DNA from 4 places in the Rhizobium sp. UBA1881 genome. Region 3 is predicted to be linked to each of the others. Evidence: predicted binding sites of a transcription regulator. Region 3 holds the regulator's gene; each other region holds the start of a gene.

Region 1 (5,999 bases), on a different contig from region 3:
GAAATTGGAGATCTTCTCGAGCGCCGGCTTGTAGGCCGTCGACATCGCCCGGTTGGCGCGGCCGACCTTGGCGGGGTCCTGCTCGGAAAGCATCATCGGATTGTCGCCGGCAACAGCAAGCCGCGCCGCCCCGTTCGCATAGGCCTTCGCCATGCCCTCGTAGAGCCAGCTGGACGCCCGGTCGAAGCTCGCATCATTGGCATATTGATAGCGCGCCAGCGTCGATTCCTCGTCGGAATAAAAGGCGCTGACCAGGCCCGCACCCGCCATATAGGCATGCTTGGTGATCTGCCGCACCAGCGGCAGCGCCACGACAGGCGCGGTGATCACGAGATCCTGGCCGCTCTGAAGCTGCAGCCCGACCTTGACGGCGACTTCAGCGAGCTTGTCGAGCTTGATGGGGTCCACGGCGTTATCGCCCTGCGGCATGTAGTTCATGATCGATCACCTTCTGAAACGAACGGACAGGTCATCAGACTTAGATCCCTTTGCGGCGAAATTGAAGCTTGCGGCCCTTGCCAATTTCAACCGTGCATATTCAGATGTCCCAAGGGGACATCGGGCAAGTGGGGAGCGGATGAGACAGCTGATGGGGATACTGGCCGCGGCGGGCCTCGCCCTGCCGGCAGCGGCAGTCGCTGGCGAACTCGGCATGACCATGTTCGGCCACAAGGTCGAGGTCGTGAAGCAGGATGACGAGCTTGCCTTGACGGTCGATGGCAGCAGGCTGCTGGCCAATGCCTATCTGATGATCGAGGAAATGGCGGTCGTCGGCAATGTCCCGGTTGCCATCGGCTCCTCGTCCAATGGCGGCAATGCCTGCCCGGGCGATCGTTTCGTGCTGTCCTTTTCACCGGGCGCCGTTCCGCGTCTCGACGGGCAGCCGGACGATTGCGTCGGACTGGAGGTCGAAAACAAGGGCGATCATCTGCTGTTTTTCTCGCAGCCGATCCCCGGCCGCGCCGGCGTGCAGTGGTCCTGGACTGCGCCGGACGGCTTCAAGCCATTGGCCGACGTCGCCTTCACGCCCAATGCCGCAACGGGCTGGGACGCGCTGCGCGATCACAAGGCGGCGCATCCGGCGGAACTCTTCTCCAACGCGGCGGTGGCAAAGGAAATATACGCTCTTCTGGGTGCCGACAAGGAACAGTATGAGCGCAGCATCACCGGCGTCGGCAGCGGCAGTTTCGATGGCGACGTCTTCACCGGCATGGCCTGCACGCCGCATATGTGCACCGAAGAGGAGGCGATCCTCGTCGCTGATATCGACAGCCGCACCGTCTATCTGGCCTGGAAGCCTTTCAACAAGAAGATCATCGTTCGCCCGCCGGTCAAGCAGTGGCCGGACAAGGCGCGGGCGGCGCTGAAGGACTGGGCCGCCAAATGGAAGGGTTGAGGCTGGAACTCGCTCACGCCACCAGCGCAGCCGCCGTCGCCTTCAACACGTCGAGCGCATCCTTCGGGGCAAGCCGCACCTGCAATCCGCGCTGCCCGCCATTCATGTAGACGAGGGCCTCGCTCATCGCCGCTTCCTCGATTGCCGTCGGAACCAGCTTCTTCTGGCCGAAGGGGCTGATGCCGCCCACATGATAGCCGGTCAGGCGCTCGGCATCCGCCGGCTTCATCATGTTGGCCGACTTGCCCTTGAAGGCGGCGGCGAGCTTCTTCATGCTGACCTCGCGGTCGGAGGGGACGACGACGCAGACAGGCTTGCCGTCCACCTCGGCCATCAGCGTCTTCAACACGCGATGCGGCTCCTCGCCGATCGCTTCGGCCGCCTGTAGCCCGATGCGTTCGGCGTTCGGATCGTACTCATAGGTGTGGACGGAAAAGGCGACCTTCGCCTTTTCCAGAACCTGCGTCGCCCGCGTCGTCTTCGACATCCGATTAGCCCTTGAAGAATCCGCCATAGATCTCCGGCTTGAAGCCGACCAGAAGCTTGCCGTCAGCCTCGACAACCGGCCGCTTGATCATCGACGGTTGCTCCAGCATCAGCGCGATCGCCTTCTCGCGATCGAGGTTTTCGCGGGCGTCATCCGACAGCTTGCGGAAGGTCGTTCCGGCGCGGTTGAGCACCGTTTCCCAGCCCGCTTCCTGCGTCCACTTCTCCAGATGCGCCCGGTCGATACCGGAAGCCTTGTAGTCGTGGAAATCATAGGCGACGTCGTGCTCTTCCAGCCAGCTGCGGGCCTTCTTCATCGTGTCGCAGTTCTTGATGCCATAGATGGTGACGGTCATTCGGTTCTTCCCAATCGGTTCTAAGGCGCTCAGTTTTCCAGCGCGCCGGGCTTGCGCGCAACTTTGCTGGCCGCCCCGCAGGCGATCTTCATCAGGTCGGCGCGGCGGCGCACGAGGCGCGACGAGGTGCGGGTGACGATCAGCCCCGCCTGCGGTGCGCGCACTTCGATCGCGCCGTCGGCCACGCCCGGCCGGGTGAGGATGGTCGCGAGCAGCTCGCCTTCCTTGATCTCCTCGCCGATGTTGCGGTGGAACAGGACAGTGCCGGCCTCAGGCGCGCGGATCATCTCGATATTGTCGAGCGGCACGGCAGGGCCGGTGAAGGGCGCAAGCGTAACCTGACGGGCGATGGCGCCGCGCGCGGCGAGGAAATTGAACAGCCCCTCGGCATCCTTCTTGGCCATCTCTGGGTAGACGTCGCGCATGCCGCGGAGCTCGACGGTGACCGAGAGCTTGCCCGGCAGCCGCGTCTTCTTTTCCTGCGTTTCGTGCTTCCAGGCATAGCCGATCGCCTCTTCGAAGGCCGAGCTTTCGCCATCCGACAGGAGCACCGCTTCCATGTCGAGTGCTGCTGCGAGATCGGCCGCTTCCGGCCAGAAGGCCTCGTCGATATAGGCATATTGCAGCGATTCATCGTCGCAATGCAGGTCGATCACCAGATCCGCTTCGAGCGCCATATGCATCAGCTGCCGCTTTAGCCGGTCGACGGCATTGTAGCGGTCGAGCTCCGCCACCAGCCCGTCGCGATCCTTGACCGAGATCAGCGGGAATTCGCGGTTGAAATTGGTGCGCGTACCGAGATCGAACCGGCCCTGCAGCTCGCCGAAATGCGATTGCGCCGCACCGATGGGGTTGGCATGTGGAACGATCGTGATGTCGCTGCGGATCTCGCCGACGCTGTCGGCCGCGCGCAGTTTCTCGCAGAGGAAATGCACCAGCGCCGTTCCCGGCAGCTCGTTGGCATGCAGCGCCGCCTGGATATAGATCTTCGGCGCCTTCGGGTCGCTGCCCTTGAAGCGCAGCACCGGCAGCCGCCACTCCATTCCCGCCGTATCGCCTGAAATGATGATCTCCGGCCTATCCATCTTTGTCTCCGCTGCTGCTGTCATTGCTGCAGCAGCTTTAAGCGCGTTCCGATGCATGAGGCAAGGTGTCAGCCGCGTTCGCTGAGCGGCCAGCTTTCCACATGCTCGTAGTTCGGCTCACCCGGCCGCTTGTGCAAGAGCACGAACTCCCGCGCGGGCATGACAACAGGCGCGGCAAGCGTGGTCTTTGCCACCGTCTCGTCGGCGTAAAACAGCGTCGCATGCGGCTGAAAATCGGCTTTCACATGCGGGTCGCAGCCGATCGCATGCATCTCGATACCGATCTGGATATGCAACTGTCGCAACAGTTCCCGACCGCCATTGCCCGAGAGCACGATGGCGTTGCGCGACGCCGTTTTGAACGTCGCGACATGATCGAAGCTGAGATCGAAACGGCAGGCATCGACTTCAGATGCTGCCTGGCAGGCCGCGAAGATCATCTCGTCCTTGATCTTCTCCGCGCTGGCGACGCCATAGAGCGAAACGTGCAACCGCTCGGGCGTCATGGGCGAGAGCAGCCCGTCATGTTCCCTCTGCAAGCGCGTCTGGATCTCCAGGCACGCCTGGCGCGCGTCGGGATCCGGCAGAATCGCGAAAAACAGGGTTTCTTTGCCAAATCTTGACGATTTCGGGTGCATCGTGCGGCTTGCGAAATCGAAGGACGATTGCGTGTTCTGTTCGTGCATGACCAACCACCGGAGCATCCGCCCCGCCTCTGTCTATCCAGGGAACGCAGGGATGGTATCAGGTGAATTGAGGAAATCAAGAACAAAAGAAGAACATTCAGTATCGATGCCGGGAGTCTTGTTATGCGTATCCTGATGGCCTGCGCGGCCTTTCCGCCCTTCATCGATGGCGGCGGCCCGATTTCGGCGATGATGGTGGCCAAGCTCTTGATCGCGGCCGGTCACGAGTTGGAAGTCGTCAACGTCTCGGGCGAGGACAAGCACGAGGTCTATGACGGCGTCCCCGTGCACCGCCTGAAGACGCTGAACATTGACTGGAATTACCGCCTGCCGCGGCCGGGCTGGAAGAAGCTGATCTGGCACGCGCTGGAGAATTTCAATCCGCGCGCCTATCTCGTCATGCGCCGCGAAATCCGGCGCTTCAAGCCGGATATCGTGCTGACCGACAGCATCGAAAATATCAACGTCGCCACCTGGGCGGCGGCCAAGCGTTCAGGCGTGCCGGTCTGCCATATCCTGCGCAGTGCCTTTCTGCTCTGCTGGAAGGCCAGCATGCGGCGCGGCGACGACAATTGCGTGCGCGCCTGTTCCTCCTGCCAGGTCTCATCCTACGGCAAGAAATTCTTCTCGCGCTATGTCGATGCCGTGATCGGCGAAACCGATTTCATCATCGGCCGCCACACCGAGCATGATTATTTCCCCAATGCCAGCACCCACCGCGTGCCCGGCGCCGTCCCGCCGATTGCCCTGAGAGAACCGCGCAAGCCCCCCGAGGGACCGATGCGCTTCGGCTTCATCGGCGTGCATGATCCGGTGAAGGGCCTCGATACGCTCGCCCGCGCAGCCCATCGGCTGGTGAACGACCAGAACGTCCGCTTCGTCATCGCCGGCAGCGCCAAGAGCGATTATTCGAAGTCGCTGCCGCAGAAGTTTCCCTGCGAGAATACGAAGTTTCTAGGCTGGACCAAGCCCGAGGATTTCTTCCCTCAGATCGACGTGCTCGTGGTGCCCTCGCTCTTTCGCGAGCCCTTCGGCCGCGTGGTGATCGAGGCCTTCGCGCAAGGCGTCCCCGTCATCGGCGCCCGCTCTGGCGGCATTCCTGAATCGATCGACCCGGGCAAGGACGGCTATCTCTTCGACCCCGGCGACGACAAGGCGCTGGCCGCCGAGATCGCCTCCATGGCGGCAAAACCAGAGGCCATTCCGGCGCTGTCGCGCGCAGCGTTAGAGGCCGCACGTCGCTACGAGCCACAAAAGATCGCCGCCGGCTTCGACGCCGTCTTCGCCAAGCTGCGCCCCGATCTCGCAAAGCCGGCGCAGGAAGAAACCGAGCCCCTCCAGGCGCGCGGCTGACCGCAAATTCTCTACGCGCAAGAAACGGGTTGAATTCGTAGCCGTCAGGTACGATTTTCGGGTGAGGCCGATCTTTAGGTCGGCAAGCTTCGATATCGGGAGGCGAGACCCATGGCCCAACAAGCACAGCATTACGCCATATTCGAAACCGCGGGCGGTTTTTGCGGCATCGCATGGAACGCCATCGGCATCACCCGCTTCCAGCTGCCGACGTCAAGCGCCGACGGAACCGAACGCCTGCTTCTGCGCCGCGTCCCCGATGCCGAGCCGGCCGCCCCGACGCCTGACATTGCGGAAGCCATCGCCGCCGTAAAGCGCTACTTCGCCGGCGAGCCGATCGACTTTTCCGATCTCGCGCTCGATCTCGCCGGCCAAGACGATTTCTTCCGCGACATCTACGCCGCCGCCCGCCGCCTGCGCTGGGGCGAAACCACCACCTACGGCGCGCTCGCCAAAGAGCTTGGCCACGGCCCCGAAGCCGCCCGCGACGTCGGCCAGGCCATGGCCAAGAATCCCGTCGCCCTCATCATCCCCTGCCACCGCGTTCTCGCCGCCGGCAACAAAATCGGCGGCTTCTCGGCCCCCGGGGGCTTGGTGTCGAAGGCAAGGATGCTGGAACTGGAGGGCGTGAAGCTCG
Region 2 (5,999 bases), on a different contig from region 3:
GCGCGACGATGTGGTGATCCGGCTCGAACCAGGCGAGAAACTTCCGCCGCCCGTTGAGCGAAATCCCCGATCCCACCTCCTTGAAGCGCACGAAGGCCGTCATCTTGTGCGCGTCGCGGCGAACGCTCTTGTCCATCGCCCGCGCCCGCGCCACGTCCTCGTCCGAGGCGACGTCGAGCAAAGACCGATCACTTTGCAGCCGCCAGAGTAGCCGGTAGAGCAGATAAAACCGCATCGGATCGCTATGGCAGATCACCGCTTCCGCAAGCCCGATAAAGGAGGGCGGTACCGTCAGCGGCTTGGAAGCATCGAGCGCCGGCAGTTTCGACACTTCAGGCGCGGCAAACAGATCCGTCTCGCGATACCGCTCCCGCCACTCGATCTCCTCGGGCGCAACACCCGAGGCAGCCAGTCGCCGCGCCGCGTCCCGCCACTCGGCCAACTCCCCCCGGCCCTCCAGCAACACGGTAATCATCACAGCAACGACAGTTGTTCCGGCTTCGGCTCGAACATCGCCCTCAAATCCGGCCGGTCGATCAGCCGGCGTGGCGACCAACCCTCCGCCGAGATGAACGCCTGCACCTTCTTGATCGACACACCAAGCCGCGTCAGGTCCTCGATCCTAAGTCGTCTAAAACGGCGCGCCGATAGGATCGATTTCACCGTCTTCGTCCCCAGTCCCGGCACCCTCAGCAGCGTCTCGCGCGGCGCCTTGTTGATATCGACGGGGAAGTCGTTGCGATTGCCAAGCGCCCAGGCAAGTTTCGGATCGAGATTGAGGTCGAGCATCCCGCCCTCCTGCGAGGACGTGATCTCGTCGATCCCGAAGCCATAGAAGCGATAGAGCCAGTCGGCCTGATAGAGCCGGTGCTCGCGCATCAATGGCGGCTTGATCAGCGGCAGGTTCTTCGACGAGTCGGGAATGGGGCTGAAAGCCGAGTAATAGACGCGCCGCAGCCCGTAGCTTCCGTAAAGCTGCGCGCTGGTCCCGAGAATGGTCGCGTCATTGGCGCCATCGGCCCCGACGATCATCTGCGTGCTCTGCCCGCCCGGCACGAAGCGCTTGCGCCGCTTGGTCTGCAGCGTCGGCTCAGACGCCGCCTCGATCTTCAATCGGAGATCACCCATCGAGCGGCGGATGCTGGCGGGCTTCTTCTCCGGCGCCAGCTGCGCGATGCCGCGATCGGTCGGCAGCTCGATGTTGAGCGACAGACGATCGGCATAAAGCCCCGCCTCCTCGATCAGATGCGGCGACGCCTCGGGAATGGATTTCAGATGAATGTAGCCCCGGAAATTATGCGTGGTGCGCAACTCCCGTACGATCCGCACCATCTCTTCCATCGTGTGGTCGGAGGAGCGGATGATGCCAGACGACAGGAACAGCCCCTCAATATAATTGCGCCGATAAAACTCCAGCGTCAGCCAGATAACCTCCTCGGGCGTGAACCGCGCCCGCTCCACATTGCTGGACGAGCGGTTGATGCAATAGGCGCAGTCGTAGATGCAGAAATTGGTGAGCAGGATCTTCAGCAGCGATATGCATCGCCCATCCGGCGCGTAGGCGTGACAGATGCCGGCGCCCTCCGTCGAACCAAGCCCGCCCGATTTGGACGAGTCACGTTTGGTCGTACCGCTGGAGGCGCAGGAGGCATCATACTTGGCCGCGTCCGAGAGGATGGCCAACCGCTCTTCGAGTGACTTCTTCATGCCTATGTTCACTATATGTTCCATCGCTAACAGTCAAGAAAAGCCGCCATAGATTGATGTTTTTCAAGTTTGACGCGAAAAGCCATGAGGGGTTGCAAGTCGCTTCATCGAATTCTCTGGAAATCGACGGAGGCAATCTGCTATAAACGAAGCAGATAGAGTTTTTGCATGGTTCCGAAGTTCCCCTTCGGGACCTGTTTTCTTTTGTGTCTCTGCCTAGCCGACACAAAGACTGAAGGACAAGAAAATGGTTGATAAGGTACCGATGACGCAGGGTGGTTTCGTCAAGCTGCAGGAAGAGCTGCGCTGGCGTCAGCAGCAAGAACGCCCGCGAATCATCGAGGCGATTGCCGAGGCTCGCGCACACGGCGACCTCTCGGAAAACGCCGAGTACCATGCCGCCAAGGAAGCGCAGAGCCACAACGAAGGCCGCATCGGCGAGCTCGAAGATCTGACGGCGCGCGCCGAGGTTATCGACCTCTCCAAGATGTCCGGCAGCACGATCAAGTTCGGCGCCAAGGTGAAGCTCGTCGATGAGGACACCGAGGAAGAAAAGACCTACCAGATCGTTGGCGACCAGGAAGCCGACGTGAAGGCCGGCCGCATCTCCATTTCCTCCCCAATCGCCCGCGCGCTGATCGGCAAGGAAGTCGGCGATTCCATCGAAGTCAACGCGCCCGGCGGCTCCAAGGCTTACGAAGTTCTGGCCATCACCTGGGGCTGAGGACCTTGGCGGATCGCGGCCGATCGCACATCGTCGATATCGCTGACGTCGAAATCATAGCGCCGAACTTCAAGAAGCGCCTGTCAGGCGTCACCTCGACGATCATCCAGCTTATCCCGGTCCAGAGAGCGCTCGGTCAGAAGATCGCAGCGCTCGGGCCGGGTCTGCCGGCATCGATCCCGCATATCCGCTTCCGTGATCTCTCGAAGCTGTGGACTGCGCCCTCGACCCGGCCCTTCCGCGTCTGGCACGCCCGCCGCAACATCGAGATGCTCCCTGCCCTCATCATGCGCGACATCCTGCGCATGAAGCTGAAGATCGTCTTCACCTCCGCATCGCAGCGCAAGCACAGCGGCTGGACGAAGTTTCTCGTCTCGAAGATGGATGCCGTAATCGCGACCTCGGGCAAGACGGCGAACTATCTGGAAGTCCCGAGCACCGTCATCCTGCACGGCATCGACACCGCCCGCTTCTCGCCTCCATCCGATAAGGCGCAGGCCAAGCGCGAATGCGGCCTCGACCCGGACAAGAAGATCGCCGGCTGCTTCGGCCGCGTCCGCCACCAGAAGGGCACGGACCTTTTCGTCGATACCATGCTGCGGCTTCTCCCCGATCATCCTCAGTGGAGCGCCATCGTCGCCGGCCGCGCCACGGCCCAGCATGTCGAGTTCGAGAACGGCCTGAAGGCCAAGGTCGCGGCCGCCGGTCTCTCAGACCGCATCCTCTTCGTCGGCGAGCACACCAACATCAACGACTGGTACCGCGCGCTCGATCTCTTCGTCGCGCCGCAGCGCTGGGAAGGTTTCGGCCTGACGCCGCTCGAAGCCATGGCCTCGGGCGTGCCCGTTGTCGCAACCGATGTCGGCGCCTTTCCGGAGATCGTCACCACGGGCGATAACGGCGCAGGCCTGCTGATTGCCCGCGACGATCTCGATGCGATGGCAAAGGCCGTTTCGGTACTCATGGATGATGAAAGCCGCCTGGCACGGCTCGCCGCCAATGCCCAGACGCATGTCATGGAAAACTTCCGCATCGAAGGCGAAGCCACGAAGCTGAAGGCCGTCTACGACAGCCTCGGCTGAGACAACTCAGACTTCCGTCAATCCGAGCTTCTTGATCTGGCGGATCGTCAGCATGGTGCGCACCGTGTCGACATGCTCGTTGGCGGTCAGCACCTCGATAACGAAGTCCTGGAACCGCGTCAGGTTTTCGGCGACGCAATGCAGCAGGAAGTCGCTGTCGCCCGAGACCATCCAGGCCTGCCGCACCAGCGGCCACTGCGTCGTCGCCGCGGCGAACGCCTTGAGATTGGCTTCCGACTGATGCTTGAGCCCGACCATGCAGAAGGCGACGAGATCGAAGCCCAGCTTCGGGCTGTTCAGCATCGCGTGGTAGCCTTCGATGACCCCGGACTCTTCCAGCTTGCGCACACGCCGAAGGCAGGGCGGCGCCGAGATGCCGACCCGGTCGGCGAGCTCGACGTTGGTCATGCGCCCATCCGCCTGCAGCTCACGCAAGATCTTGATATCGATGGCGTCCAGTTCAGCGCGAACCAAGCGAGTGCCTTTCTTTAAAATCGTGAATCCAGCTTCTATATAAAGCGGCACAATACGCAAGAATCTTTCCCTGGGATGACGGAATCTTGCACATCCACACCGAATGCCTTGTTGGTAACGCAAGGCTGCCCTTGAATAAAAGCATTGGTCGTTCATAAATAACGCATGGACGCGTGATGGCCGCATTCGCCTTATATCCAGCGCGTCCAGCCAGTTGAAAGGAAGTCTCATGTCCGCCCGCCACACCAAGGTGCTCATCATCGGTTCCGGCCCCGCCGGCTATACCGCTGCCGTCTATGCGGCGCGCGCGATGCTGAAGCCGGTCCTGATTGCAGGGATGGAGCAAGGCGGACAGCTGATGATCACCACCGACGTCGAGAACTATCCGGGCTTCGCCGATCCGATCCAGGGCCCCTGGCTGATGGACCAGATGCTGCAACAGGCCAAGCATGTCGGCGCCGAGATCGTCAACGACATCGTCACCGAAGTCGAGATGAACCAGCGCCCCTTCGTCGCCCGCACCGATAGCGGCCAGGTCTGGACCGCCGACACGCTGATCATCGCGACCGGCGCCAAGGCCAAGTGGCTCGGCATCGAGAGCGAGCAGACCTTCCAGGGCTTCGGCGTTTCCGCTTGCGCCACCTGCGACGGCTTCTTCTATCGCAACAAGGACGTGATCGTGGTCGGCGGCGGCAACTCTGCCGTCGAGGAAGCGCTGTATCTCTCGAACATCGCCAAGACCGTGACGGTCGTTCACCGCCGCGACAGTTTCCGCTCGGAAAAGATCCTGCAGGAACGCATCTTCGCTAAGGAGAACGTCAAGATCCTCTGGAACACCGAGATCGCCGAAATCACCGGCGCGCCGGCCAAGCCGCCGATGCCGCCGTCCGTCTCCGGCGTTCGCCTGCGCGATACGCGCACCGGCACTGTTGCCGACCACACGATCGACGGCGTCTTCGTGGCGATCGGCCATGCGCCGGCAACCGAGCTCTTCAAGGGCAAGCTGAAGCTGAAGGACAACGGCTACCTCTGGACCGCTCCTGATTCGACCGCGACTTCGGTCGAGGGCATTTACGCGGCCGGCGATGTCACCGACGACACTTTCCGCCAGGCGATCACCGCCGCCGGCATGGGCTGCATGGCAGCGCTCGAGGCCGAACGTTATCTCACGGGCCAGCTGCCCGTCGCCGTAGCTGCGGAGTAATATCGGCATGAGGGGTGGTGGAATGCCGTTGGACTGGGACAAGCTGCGTATTTTCCACGCAGCTGCCGAAGCCGGTTCGTTCACGCACGCGGCCGACAAGCTGCATCTGTCCCAATCCGCGATCAGCCGTCAGGTGAGCGCGCTGGAGCAGGATGTCGGCACCAAGCTGTTCCACCGCCACGCCCGCGGCCTCATCCTCACCGAACAGGGCGAACTGCTCTACCGCACCGCTCACGACGTGCTCTTGAAGCTCGAAACCGTGAAGATGCAGCTCACCGAGACGACGGAAACGCCGTCGGGCAAGCTGCGCGTCACGACGACGGTCGGTCTCGGCCAGGGTTGGCTCACGGACAAGATCCAGGAGTTCATGCAGCTCTATCCGGATGTCCAGATCCAGCTCATCCTCGACAACGAGGAAGTGGATGTGAACATGCGCTACGCCGATTGCGCGATCCGCCTGCGCCAGCCGCAGCAATCCGATCTCATCCAGCGCAAACTGTTCACCGTGCACATGCACGTATACGCGGCCCCCTCCTATATCAACCGATATGGCGAGCCGCAGGCGGTCGAGGATCTCGACAACCACCGAATCATCACCTTCGGCGAACCGGCGCCGAACTATCTGCTCGACGTGAACTGGCTCGAAATCGCCGGCCGCTCGTCCGACAACAAGCGCATTCCGCACCTGCAGATCAACAGCCAGACCTCGATCAAGCGCGCCTGCCTGCTCGGCATGGGCGTCGCCTGCCTGCCCGACTACATCGTCGGCCGCGACCCGGGCCTGATTCAGCTGCCGATCAACGCCGAC
Region 3 (5,999 bases):
CCAAATGCTTGAAATAAGACGACTTAGCCGCGGATGATCGAACGGCCGGCGTACTGGGCCTGCGGGCCGAGGCCTTCTTCGATGCGGATCAGCTGGTTGTACTTGGCAAGACGATCCGAACGCGACAGCGAGCCGGTCTTGATCTGGCCGCAGTTCGTGGCAACGGCGAGATCGGCGATCGTCGAGTCTTCGGTTTCGCCCGAACGGTGCGACATGACAGCGGTGTAGGCTGCCTTGTGCGCGGTGTTGACCGCGTCGAGCGTTTCCGTCAGCGAACCGATCTGGTTGACCTTGACGAGGATCGAGTTGGCGACGCCCATCTTGATACCATCGCGCAGGCGAGCCGAGTTGGTGACGAAAAGATCGTCGCCGACCAGCTGAACCTTCTTGCCGGCCAGATCCGTCAGAGCCTTCCAGCCATCCCAGTCGTCTTCAGCCATGCCGTCTTCGATCGAGATGATCGGGTACTGAGCGGCGAGCTGCGCCAGGTATTCAGCCATTGCGCCCGGCTCCAGCGTGCGGCCTTCGCCTTCGAGAACGTACTTGCCGTCCTTGAAGAATTCGGTCGAGGCGCAGTCGAGGCCGAGGTGGATGTCTTCGCCAGGCTTGTAGCCGGCTTTCTCGATCGACTTCATGATGAAATCGAGGGCTTCCGGAGCGCTCTTCAGACCCGGTGCGAAACCGCCTTCGTCGCCAACGTTGGTGTTGTGACCCTGGGCCGCGAGTTCCTTGCGGAGCGTGTGGAAGACTTCCGAGCCCATGCGAACGGCTTCGCGGATGGAATCAGCGCCAACCGGCAGGATCATGAACTCCTGGAAGTCGATCGGGTTGTCGGCATGCGCGCCACCGTTGATGATGTTCATCATCGGAACCGGCAGGAGGTGCGCGGAAGCGCCACCAACGTAGCGGTAGAGCGGCAGGCCGGCAGCTTCAGCGGCAGCCTTGGCAACGGCCAGCGAAACGCCGAGGATGGCGTTGGCGCCGAGGCGCGACTTGTTCGGCGTGCCGTCCAGTTCGATCATGATGTTGTCGATCTGGATTTGGTTTTCAGCGTCGATGCCGCCGATGGCGTCGAAGATTTCCGTGTTGGCGGCTTCGACGGCCTTTTCGACACCCTTGCCGAGATAACGCTTGCCACCATCGCGGAGTTCGACGGCTTCGTGCGCTCCGGTCGATGCGCCCGACGGAACGGCGGCGCGGCCCATGCTGCCATCTTCGAGATAGACATCGACTTCGACGGTGGGATTACCACGGCTGTCGAGAATCTCGCGGGCGATAATATCGGTAATAGCGGTCATCGGCTCTTCTCTGCTTGAGGGTGGATAAATCGTTTGAAATTCGTCTTTAATCGAAGATGCGCAAATTACAATGCCAGTTTGGGGCCGTTTTGCGCATGCTTCGCCGCATTATTCGTGGTTGGCCTAATACACGAACGTGTCAGTCGTTTGAACGTCAGCCCTTGGCGATGGCGTCGAAGGCCAGCAGCTTCTCGAGCAGGCGCGGCATATCCTTGAGATAGACCATGTTCGGGCCATCCGACGGCGCATTGTCGGGATCTTCGTGCGTCTCGACGAACACACCGGCGACACCGACGGCGACAGCCGCACGCGCGAGCGTTTCCACGAATTCGCGCTGGCCGCCACTGGAGCCGCCCTGCCCGCCCGGCTGCTGCACCGAATGGGTCGCGTCGAAAACAACAGGCGCACCCATGGCTTCCATGATCGGCAGCGAGCGCATGTCCGAGACCAGCGTGTTGTAGCCGAAGGAAGCGCCGCGTTCGCACAGCATGATGTTCGGGTTGCCGCTGGCATTCAGCTTGGCAAGCACGTTCTTCATGTCCCAAGGCGCCAGGAACTGGCCCTTCTTGACGTTGATGGCGCGGCCGGTCTTGGCGGCGGCGACCAGCAGGTCCGTCTGCCGGCTAAGGAAGGCCGGGATCTGCAGCACATCGACGACAGTGGCGACTTCGGCGCACTGCTCCTCGGTGTGGATGTCGGTCAAGACAGGAAAACCGTATTCCTTCTTGAGATCGGCGAACACCTCAAGCGCCGTTTCAAGCCCGATGCCGCGCTGGGCCGACAGCGACGTGCGGTTGGCCTTATCGAAGGAGGACTTGTAGACAAGGCCGATGCCGAGCTTGTCGCAGAGCTCCTTCAGCGTGCCGGCGATCATGAAGGCATGGTCGCGGCTTTCCATCTGGCAGGGGCCGGCGATCAGCGACAGCTTGCCGGCGTTGGAAAACACCACACGGCCGGCGCCTTCGCCAACGGCCACTTCGGAATTGGTTTCAGTCATTGTTTCTCCTCGAAGGCGAAGAGCGCGCCCTGGCCGGGTGCGGCCTTCACCAGAATTCGATTGTTCTTGCGTGTATAGGTGATCCCGTTAGCAGCCAAATGCGCCTCTGTCACGGCGAGATCAGCAACGGAAAAGACAATCGCCGCGCCGCGCAGGCCGCGATCGGCCTTGGGCTCGGAGAGATCGTAGTAAGCGTTCAAGCCATCCGGCGACAGGATATTGATACGGGCGTTGCCGGCATCGAGGCTGACACCGAATGCCTCCTCGCGGGTCGCCTGCGCATCCGACGCCAACTGCAACAGCGGCGCGAAGGCCCTGGGATCGGAGGAAGAGAGCACGATCGACAGAATGCCCAAGACGCCGTTCGCATGCGTTTCCAACGCCTTGCGGTCGCTGGGCAGTGGGTTGACGCGCTGGCAGGCGAAGAGGAAGAAATCGGGCGCGCGCAGATCGGCCGCGAAAGCCAGGCGGAAAGCGGCGGTCGCCTCGGAACCATCCGGCATCTTCATCTGCCGGGCGAATTGCAGCATCTCGCCGCCGCTCATGCCATCGGCAGTAAAGCGGGCGTGATCGCTATCGGCATCCGGCGTGCCGAAGACGATAGCCGACAAGCCGTCGTCGCCGCAGCGGAAGCGAAAGGCGCGGTCGCGAGCGGTGAAAACGTTGCCGTCGCCGATGGCAGCCTCATAGGTCTCCAGACTGGCGACGCCGAGCGGCTCGAGGTAGGTCTTGTCGGCAAAGAAGACGCAGGCATTCTCGGTGCCGAATGGATGCCGCGCATCGGCGGCGACGGTGAAACCGAGCTTGCCCAGGCGCTCGCGCGCCATCTCGATATTGACGACCGGCAGCACCACGTGGTCCAGAGGATGGGGGTCACGCATCAGCAAATCCTCCCGAAATCGGCAGAGATGTGCGCTGGCTTTCGCCACAATGCAAGAGGCGAGCGCGGTTAAATCGAATGAAGTGCAAAATCGCGACGATTCCGAGCCAAGTTTTACGAAAATTTAGGCACTTGCGGAACACATATGGAACATATAGTGTCCGTTCTGGCTTTGTTTCACGACTCTGGGGTTCATTTCGATGCTGACACGCAAGCAACAAGAACTGCTTCTGTTCATTCATGAGCGGATGAAAGAGTCGGGCGTTCCGCCATCCTTTGACGAAATGAAGGATGCACTCGATCTCGCATCAAAATCCGGCATTCACCGGCTGATCACGGCGCTGGAAGAGCGCGGCTTCATTCGCCGGCTGCCAAACCGGGCGCGCGCGCTCGAGGTCATCAAGTTGCCGGAAGCCTATAATCCGAGCCTGCAGCCGCGACGCGGCTTTTCGCCGAGCGTCATCGAGGGCAGCCTCGGAAAGCCGCAGCCGGTGGCAGCAGCCCCTGCCCCGAAGGCAGCGCCGAGCGCCGACAACGGTAACTCGGCGTCCGTTCCCGTCATGGGCCGGATCGCCGCCGGTGTGCCGATCTCGGCGATCCAGAACAACACCCACGACATCACCGTCCCCGCCGATATGCTCGGCGCCGGCGAGCACTATGCGCTCGAGGTCAAGGGCGACTCGATGATCGAAGCCGGCATTTTCGACGGCGACACCGTCATCATCCGCAACGGCAATACCGCCAACCCCGGCGATATCGTCGTGGCGCTTGTCGACGATGAAGAGGCAACGCTGAAGCGCTTCCGCCGCAAGGGCGCCTCGATCGCGCTTGAGGCCGCCAACCCGGCTTACGAAACGCGCATTTTCGGGCCTGACCGCGTCAAGGTTCAGGGCAAGCTAGTCGGGCTTATTCGCCGATATCACTGAGTGGTGACGAGTTATCGCTGAAGCTGTCGTTGCGCCAGTCATAGGCGCGATGGCGCATCCAGGGACGGCTGAGGCTTGCATAGGCTGTTTTGACGACCGGTGCCCCCTGCTCGTCGATGCGGATTTCGACGGCTCCCGATCGCCTGAGGGTCTCGCCGGTCAACAGCATGGCGCCGGAGCGGCATGTCGCTTGGCGAAGCCGGACGGGCGTGATGACGATATCGGCCACGTCGCAGGCGGGGCCGAGATAGGCGGCGTTTTCGAGCGTCGCGATGAGGTAGCCGCTGTCGAGTGCCGTTACGCACCAGGCCGTCTTGAGGCACTGGAAGCGATTGTCGTTTGTGGAGGCCGCTGCAGCGCGCATCATGGCGCGGGATTCGCGTTGTTGTTTCGGCGTCAGCCTTGGTCGTGGCTCACCTCTTCTCGGAATGGACAAGGCCTCGCCGTCGAGCATATCGGGCGGCTTGTGGTCTTCGATCGCGAGTGCGCGCTGCCATTGCCCGAAGATGAAGTCGGGCGGTCGCTCGCGGTTGCTGGCGAGGCTGTCGCTCTTGACCGATGCCACGAGGCTTCCGTCCTCGGAGACGACAAGCTCTGGCGTGGGGGCGGCCGGGAGCAGGACAACGACGAGGGTTGCGATCGCGGCAACCGTAGCGCCGATCCATCGCAGGCGTGTGCGCATCAGCCCCCATATAAGAAAGCCGAGCACGGCGATCGCGAAGTACCACTCGGGGATCCGCCCGATATCGACACTGCCGCCCCAGCCGGACACCATCTTGGCGATGTCGATCACCAGATCGAGCCCGAAGCCGGCGACGCTCCACAGCGGCGCATCCAGGCCAAATGGCGTTGCCAACATCGCGAGCATTCCGAAGGGCATGACGATGAAGGAGATGACCGGCATGGCGAGCAGGTTAGCCGGAAGGCCATAGCCGCTCAGCCGGTGAAAATGCTCGATCGAAAACAGCGCTGTCGAGAAACCGCCGATCATCGAGGTCAGCGCGATGCCGCCGAAGAAGCGGAACGTGACCATGACCGGCTTAATTGCGGGGTGCGTGAGAAAGACGCTCTCGCGGTGCCTCCTCCTGGTCCAGACGGCAAAGCCTGCGACCAGCGCCAGCGTCGCGGCGTAGGACATCTGGAAGCTTGGGCCCAGCACCTCCGATGGGGACATCAGGATGATCAGCAGCGCCGAGAGCGCAATGTTGCGCAGGCTGATTGAGGGGCGATCGAACAGCACTGCCACCAGCATGATCGCCATCATGATGAAGGCGCGCTCGGCGGAGACGGCGAAGCCCGAGATCATGTAATAGGCCGTCAGCGCCACAAGAGCGCTGCCGGCGGCGAGCTTCTTGGTCGGATAGGCCTGCGCGAAACCGGGGAAGAGGCCGAAGAACAGGCGCAGCCCGACAAAGCAGATACCGGCCGACAGCGCCATGTTGAGGCCCGAGATCGCGACGATGTGTGCGAGGCCAGATTGGCGCAGCGCCTCGGTCGTCTCGTTGGAGATGGCACGTCTCTCGTCGGTGACCAGCGAGGCGGCGAAGGCGCCGGTATCGCCGGGCAGGATGCTGCGGATGCGGTCGCCTATGCTGCTGCGCATACCGTAGAGCCATTCCATGGCTCGATCGGCGGCGGAGAGACTGGCACCGCCCGCCTGCGATGGGACGGGCTGCGGGATGCCGTAGAAGAAGCCGTTGGCACCGATGCCGTCGAAATAGGCAGAGAAGGCGAAATCGTTGAGTTCGGGCAATGCCGGTCCGGCCGGCGGCGTCAGGCGCACGCGACCGGTCAACCAGCCACCGACCCGGACGGGCTCGCCGGCACGCGCGACGAGCGAGACCTGCTGCGGCGGACGCTTGAGGCTCGGCTCGTCCGTGCGCGTTACCCTGACGATA
Region 4 (5,999 bases), on a different contig from region 3:
GGTCGCCAGCGCCGCTCCTGATTGGAAGCCGAACAAGCTTATGGCGGCGGCGACCGCCAGTTCGAAGAAGTTGCTGGCACCGATAAGCGCCGACGGCCCGGCGACGCAGTGCTGTTCGCCCGACATTCGGTTCAGCAGGTAGGCTAGGCCGGAATTGAAATACACCTGAATCAGAATGGGCACGGCGAGGAGGCCGATGACGGCGGGCTGCGCGATGATCTGCTCGCCCTGGAAGCCGAACAGGAGGACGAGGGTGGCGAGCAGGGCGACGAGGGAGAGCGGCTGCAGTCTCGCCAGCAAGGCATCGAGCGCGCGCGTCGTTCCGGCGGAGGTCAGCCTTCTCCGTAGAATCTGCGAGATTGCGACGGGGATCAGGATGTAAAGTACGACCGAGATGGTTAGGGTGTCCCAAGGAACGGTGATGGCCGACAGGCCCAGGAGCAGGCCGACGATAGGGGCGAAGGCGACGATCATGATCGCGTCGTTGAGAGCGACCTGGGACAATGTGAAGTGCGGCTCGCCGCGGGTGAGGTTCGACCATACGAAGACCATGGCGGTGCACGGCGCGGCGGCGAGGATGATCAGCCCCGCGATGTAGGAGTCGATCTGGTCGGCGGGGAGGTAGGGTCGGAAAAGCCATCCGACGAATAGCCAGCCCAGGAGGGCCATCGAGAACGGCTTGACCGCCCAGTTCACGAAGAGCGTAACCCCGATCCCGCGCCAGTAGCTGCCGACCTTTACCAGAGAGCCGAAGTCGATCTTCAGGAGCATCGGGACGACCATCATCCATATGAGGACGGCGACCGGGATGTTCACCTTGGCGACCTCGGCCGCGCCGATGGCGTGGAAGACGCCGGGCATGAGATGTCCCAGCGCGACGCCGACAACGATGCAGAAGAAGACCCAGACGGTCAGGTAGCGTTCGAAGGTGGACATCTCATTCAGCCTTTGCGGATTTCAGCGACGCGCCTTCCAGCCTGCCGATCTGGCGGACGTGCTGTTCGAGTGCCATGCGGTCGATCGATGCGATGGGAAGGTTGATGAACGCGGCGATGCGGTTCTTGAGGAAGCGGGCCGCCTGAGCGAAGGCGCGCTGGATCTCCACCTCGGTTCCGACGACGGCGGCCGGATCCTCGACGCCCCAGTGGGCGGTCATCGGATGACCCATCCATACGGGGCAGGCCTCGCCGGCCGCGCTGTCGCAGACGGTGAAGATGAAGTCCATCTCCGGCGCGCCGGGTTCGGCGAAGACGTCCCAGCTCTTCGATGAGAAGCCCGTCGACGGATAGCCAAGGGCGGCCAGTTCCTTCAGGGCGTGCGGGTTTACCTCTCCCTTCGGCTGGCTGCCCGCCGAGAAGGCGCGAAATCGTCCCGCACCCTCCTTGTTCAGGATGGATTCGGCAAGGATCGAGCGTGCGGAATTGCCCGTGCACAGGAAGAGCACGTTGTAGGTCTTGTCGGTCATGGTCGGGTTCCGTGTTAGGTCGGTGGCCTGTTCAGTCTCATGATCGTCGCAGATGCCGGGCAGAGGCCCGAAAGCTGGCGGGTCGAAAGGATTGCCGATGGCGTCTCGTCACGTTCTACACGGATGAACCCCATGGATTCGAAGAACGGCGCGGCGCTCGTCGTCGCGAGATAGACGCCTGCATCCGGCGGCGTCCGGGCGATCGTCGCCGCCGCCAGTTCTCGCCCGAGCCCTTGCGACCTAAATTCCGGGAGGACGACGAGGGATCGAAGGAGAAAGTCGCGTCCGCATTCCTCCAGTCCGGAGAACCCGATCAGCTCTCCTTCGGAAGTACGGCACTCGAAATAGACCCGACCCACCTCGTCGAGGTCGTCCGCTGGGAGACCGGCATCGACTAAGGCCGTCCTGATGTCGTCGCCCGACCCGATCTGACTGAGGGTCAGTTCGCGCACGTCGCCGATCCTTCCGGAGTGCAGCAGGGCGCCAGGTCCGCGATGAGAGGTGCGCAAAGCTCGGCGTTTCCACCGCAGCAGTCCTTGAGGAGAAACAGCGTGAGATCGCGGAAGCCTTCGAGGTCGGCGCGGTAGATGATGGAGCGGCTCTGGCGCTCGCTCTTGATAATGCCCGCGCGCTGCAGGGTCGCCAAATGGGCCGACATCGTGTTCTGCGGGACGTCGAGCATCCGTGCGAGTTCTCCAGCAGGAACTCCGTCGGGTTCCGCCTTCACGAGGGTGCGGAACGTCTCGAGCCGGGTAGTCTGGGCGAGGGCGGCAAGCGCCGCGATTGCAAATTTCGATTCCATATATCCAGAATGATGGATATATCGCCGTCTGTCAACCTGTTTTACATATGGTTCTTTTGCTTGGACTAAATTTAAAGGCCGCATTCCAGCTTGCACAACGAAGGGCGGCAGCCCGATCACCTATCGAGACATGGAAACCGCGTCCCGCAACGGTCGCCCTCAGGATGGCATATGCGCTTGCAGCCCGTGGACAGGCGGCGACGCAGCCGCCTGAAGCTGATGCCCGCCCCGAACTGTGCGACGAGGATTTTCCGGTCGAGCTGATCCCGTAGATCGCACACAGCGCACTCTACCTCGATGATCGCGGCACGGACGTCCCTCAGGGTCGGACCGCCCTCGTTGTCAGGCGCGGCTCGTCGTCTTCCCATTCCATCTCCATGATCCCGCCCGTCTCGAGCGGAGGCTGATTACCCGATCCGAAATCCACAGGCAACGCGCCGACGATGACAAAAATATTTTCAATGGCGGCGCCCACTTACGAGATTCGGCTACAATTTTGATTCCACTCGCCGAATCTGAGCTTCCGCTAATTCTAGGATTAGATTCCTGCTCTCCCGACCATCTTGACGCCGCCGACGATAAGGAACAGATAGAGAACAAGCAAGTTCTCACGACATGATGTCGTCCATGTTTCACCGCGATTTCGAAAGGATTCGTGACCGATGTCGGCTGCCCGCGAGACAGTTCTCGCCGACCTGCGCGAGCGCATCTCCGCCCTTGAAGGCGGCGGCGCCAGGGCGGCCGGCTGCCTGCCGTTCGGCGTTCCTGAGATCGATCGCGTTCTGCCGGGCGGCGGCCTTGCCCACGGCGCCCTGCACGAGTTCGCGGGCGGCGGATCGGGAACCGTCGACGGGGCGGCTGCCGCGCTCTTCGCCGCGGGGATAGCCGCCCGGACAAAGGGGAAGATCGCCTGGTGCCTGACGCGGCCCGATCTCTTCTTTCCGGCGCTCGCGCAGGCCGGCCTTCATCCCGACCGGGTCGTCTTCATCGAGGGCGACCGAGAGGAGGACGTACTGGCGTCAATGGAGGAATGCCTGTCCTTCGGCGGACTGGGGGTGGTCGTCGGCGAGCTCGTCCGGCTGCCGATGACGGCGTCGAGACGGCTCCAGCTCGCGGCGGAGCGGACCGGGACGATGGCCATCGCCGTCCGGCGGTGGAGGCGACAGACCGAAGCCAGCGACTTCGGCCAGCCGACCGCGTCGACAACGAGATGGCGGGTCAGCGTCCTTCCGTCTGACGAGCTTCCGGTTCCGGGGCTGGGACGGGCGAGGTGGCTACTGGAATTAATGCGGAGCCGCGCGGGCGAGTGTGCTGAGTTTGAAATCGGAGCCTGCGATGACAAGGGTCGTATCCATATTTCTTCCCGATCTGCCGACCGACAGGATACGCCGGGCCGATCCCTCCATTTCGGCTGAGCAGGCCATCGCCGTGATCGCGAAGTCCGGCTCGAAGCGCTGGGTCTCCGCCGCCGACGCCGCCGCCCGTAAGGTCGGCGTGCGGGTAGGAATGCCGGCCGCCAAGGCGCAGGCGATCTTCCGCGACCTGCTGTTGATCGACGCCGACCCGGTCGCCGACGCTGTCGCCCTCGAACGCATCGCGCTCTGGGCGCTGACCGTGTACTCGCCCATAATCGCCGTCGACGGGCCGGACGGCATCGTCATGGACACGGAAGGTGCCGACCACCTGCAGGGCGGGGAGCAGCCCATGCTGGAAAAAGTCGCCAACCAATTCCGCGCGAGGGGCCTGACGGCGCGCGTCGCAATCGCCGACACCTGGGGCGCGGCGCATGCCTGCGCGCGGGCGATCACGCGGGAGACCGTCATCGTTCCGAAGGGCGAGATCGTCCGGGCCGTCGAGAAGCTTCCTTTGTCGCTACTGCGGCTGCCGGACAAGATCGTCGGCGACCTCCGGATGCTGGGCTTTCAGTCGATCGGCGAGCTCGCCAACACCGCGCGAGCGCCGCTCGCTCTCCGCTTCGGCCCGGAGATCGGGCGTCGTCTCGATCAGATGTTCGGCCGAATGTCCGAGCCGGTCGAGCCGGTCCGCGCGCCGGAATGGATCGAGGTCTCCCGCGCGTTCGCAGAACCCATCGGTGCGGCCGAGACGATCAACAAATATGTCGGGAGGCTGGTCGTCCAGCTCGTCGGCGAGCTCCAGCGCCGGGGTCTCGGAGTCCGGCGAACCGACCTTTTGGTGGAGAAGGTCGATGGCACGCGCCAGGCAATCCGTGCGGGCACCGCGAAGCCTGCGCGCGACGTCGCCTGGCTGACCAAGCTCTTCAAGGATCGCACCGAGAAGATCGAGCCGGGGTGGGGTATCGAGAAGCTGACGCTCGTCGCGGTCGTGACGCAGCCTCTCGACGAGGAGCAGCGCTCGTCGTCGTTGGTGGAGGAGGAGACGACCGACATCACGCCGCTCATCGATATCCTCGGCAACCGCGGCCAGCGCGTCTACCGCCTCGCTCCCGTCGCCTCCGACGTCCCGGAGAGATGCGTGCAGAGGATCGACCCGGCCGCGGACGACGTCGGACAGACATGGGTCAACCACTGGAAGAGACCTGTCCGTCTCCTCGACCGGCCGGACCGGATCACGGCCATCGCACTGACACCCGACCATCCGCCGCGCGCAATTACCTGGCGCGGAAGGCGGCATGCGGTGAAGCGGGCGGACGGCCCGGAACGCATATTCGGCGAGTGGTGGATGCGCGACAGCGAGCTGGAAGCGGTGCGCGACTACTACGTTGTCGAGAACGAAATCGGGGAGCGCTTCTGGGTCTATCGCTCCGGCGACGGCGTCGATCCGGAGACGGGCGACCGGCAGTGGTACATGCACGGGGTCTTCGCATGAAGTACGCCGAGCTGCAGGTCACGACCCACTTCTCGTTCCTTCGTGGCGCTTCGTCGGCGGACGAGCTGTTCGCAACCGCCAAGGAACTCGGCGTCGAGGCCGTGGGGGTCGTCGATCGAAACAGCCTCGCCGGAATCGTGCGGGCGCTGGAAGCGTCGCGCGCGACGGGCGTCCGGCTCGTGGTCGGCTGCCGCCTCGATCTCCAGGACGGTATGTCGATCCTCGTCTATCCGACCGATCGTGCCGCATACTCCCGCCTAACCCGGCTCATCACGCTCGGAAAGAGCAGGGGCGGCAAGAACAACTGCATCCTGCACCTCGACGACGTCGCGCTCTACTCCGAAGGCCTCGTCGGCGTCCTCGTGCCCGATCTTGCCGACGAGACCTGCGCGGTGCAGCTCCGGAAGATGCATGAGATCTTCGGCAACCGAGCCTACGTCTCTCTCTGCCTGCGCCGCCGGCCGAACGACCAGATGCGGCTCTACGAGCTGTCCGAACTGGCGTTCAGGCACAAGGTGCGCACCGTCGTCACGAACGACGTCCTCTTCCACGAACCCGGCCGGCGTCAGCTCCAGGACGTCGTCACCTGCATTCGAAACAACACCACGATCGACGCTGTCGGCTTCGAGCGCGAGCGTCATGCAGATCGATATCTGAAGCCGCCCGAGGAAATGGCGCGTCTATTTCCCCGCTACCAGGAAGCGCTCGCCCGTACGATTGAGATCGTCGAGAGATGCAAGTTCTCGCTCGAGGAGCTGACCTACCAGTACCCCGAAGAAGCCATCGTCCCCGGCATGGACGCGCAGCAGTCGCTGGAGCACTACGTGCGCGAATGCATCCCGAACCGATATCCGGAGGGTCTGCCGCAGAAAGTCCTTCGCGCCG

What was found. Region 3 encodes LexA, which represses DNA repair genes until DNA is damaged. Its sites were predicted from a motif close to TGTTCNNNNTGTGTTCNG; they were not measured.
Region 1: the regulator LexA is predicted to act here: its motif matches at 4,088-4,105, upstream of B3605_RS11285 (2'-5' RNA ligase family protein).
Region 2: the regulator LexA is predicted to act here: its motif matches at 1,713-1,730, upstream of B3605_RS25265 (putative DNA modification/repair radical SAM protein).
Region 4: the regulator LexA is predicted to act here: its motif matches at 2,849-2,866, upstream of B3605_RS14465 (ImuA family protein).

The regions. Positions count from the first base shown of each region.
Region 1 is NZ_DDHH01000092.1:33,418-39,416, reverse strand. It holds gene B3605_RS11310 (aminopeptidase) at 1-438, opposite strand, end outside; gene B3605_RS11305 (hypothetical protein) at 590-1,396, shown strand; gene ybaK (Cys-tRNA(Pro) deacylase) at 1,410-1,883, opposite strand; gene B3605_RS11295 (ArsC family reductase) at 1,888-2,238, opposite strand; gene B3605_RS11290 (M14 family zinc carboxypeptidase) at 2,268-3,323, opposite strand; gene B3605_RS11285 (2'-5' RNA ligase family protein) at 3,392-4,009, opposite strand; gene B3605_RS11280 (glycosyltransferase) at 4,133-5,362, shown strand; gene B3605_RS11275 (methylated-DNA--[protein]-cysteine S-methyltransferase) at 5,474-5,999, shown strand, end outside.
Region 2 is NZ_DDHH01000209.1:2,956-8,954, forward strand. It holds gene B3605_RS25260 (UdgX family uracil-DNA binding protein) at 1-475, opposite strand, end outside; gene B3605_RS25265 (putative DNA modification/repair radical SAM protein) at 475-1,707, opposite strand; gene greA (transcription elongation factor GreA) at 1,955-2,431, shown strand; gene B3605_RS25275 (glycosyltransferase family 4 protein) at 2,461-3,513, shown strand; gene B3605_RS25280 (Lrp/AsnC family transcriptional regulator) at 3,520-3,987, opposite strand; gene trxB (thioredoxin-disulfide reductase) at 4,217-5,191, shown strand; gene B3605_RS25290 (LysR family transcriptional regulator VtlR) at 5,214-5,999, shown strand, end outside.
Region 3 is NZ_DDHH01000094.1:23,777-29,775, forward strand. It holds gene eno (phosphopyruvate hydratase) at 24-1,298, opposite strand; gene kdsA (3-deoxy-8-phosphooctulonate synthase) at 1,453-2,295, opposite strand; gene B3605_RS11855 (VOC family protein) at 2,292-3,176, opposite strand; gene lexA (transcriptional repressor LexA) at 3,376-4,101, shown strand; gene B3605_RS11865 (ComEC/Rec2 family competence protein) at 4,082-5,999, opposite strand, start outside.
Region 4 is NZ_DDHH01000117.1:35,782-41,780, forward strand. It holds gene arsB (ACR3 family arsenite efflux transporter) at 1-936, opposite strand, end outside; gene B3605_RS14450 (arsenate reductase ArsC) at 938-1,465, opposite strand; gene arsN2 (arsenic resistance N-acetyltransferase ArsN2) at 1,480-1,917, opposite strand; gene B3605_RS14460 (ArsR/SmtB family transcription factor) at 1,905-2,267, opposite strand; gene B3605_RS14465 (ImuA family protein) at 2,930-3,682, shown strand; gene B3605_RS14470 (Y-family DNA polymerase) at 3,603-5,114, shown strand; gene B3605_RS14475 (error-prone DNA polymerase) at 5,111-5,999, shown strand, end outside.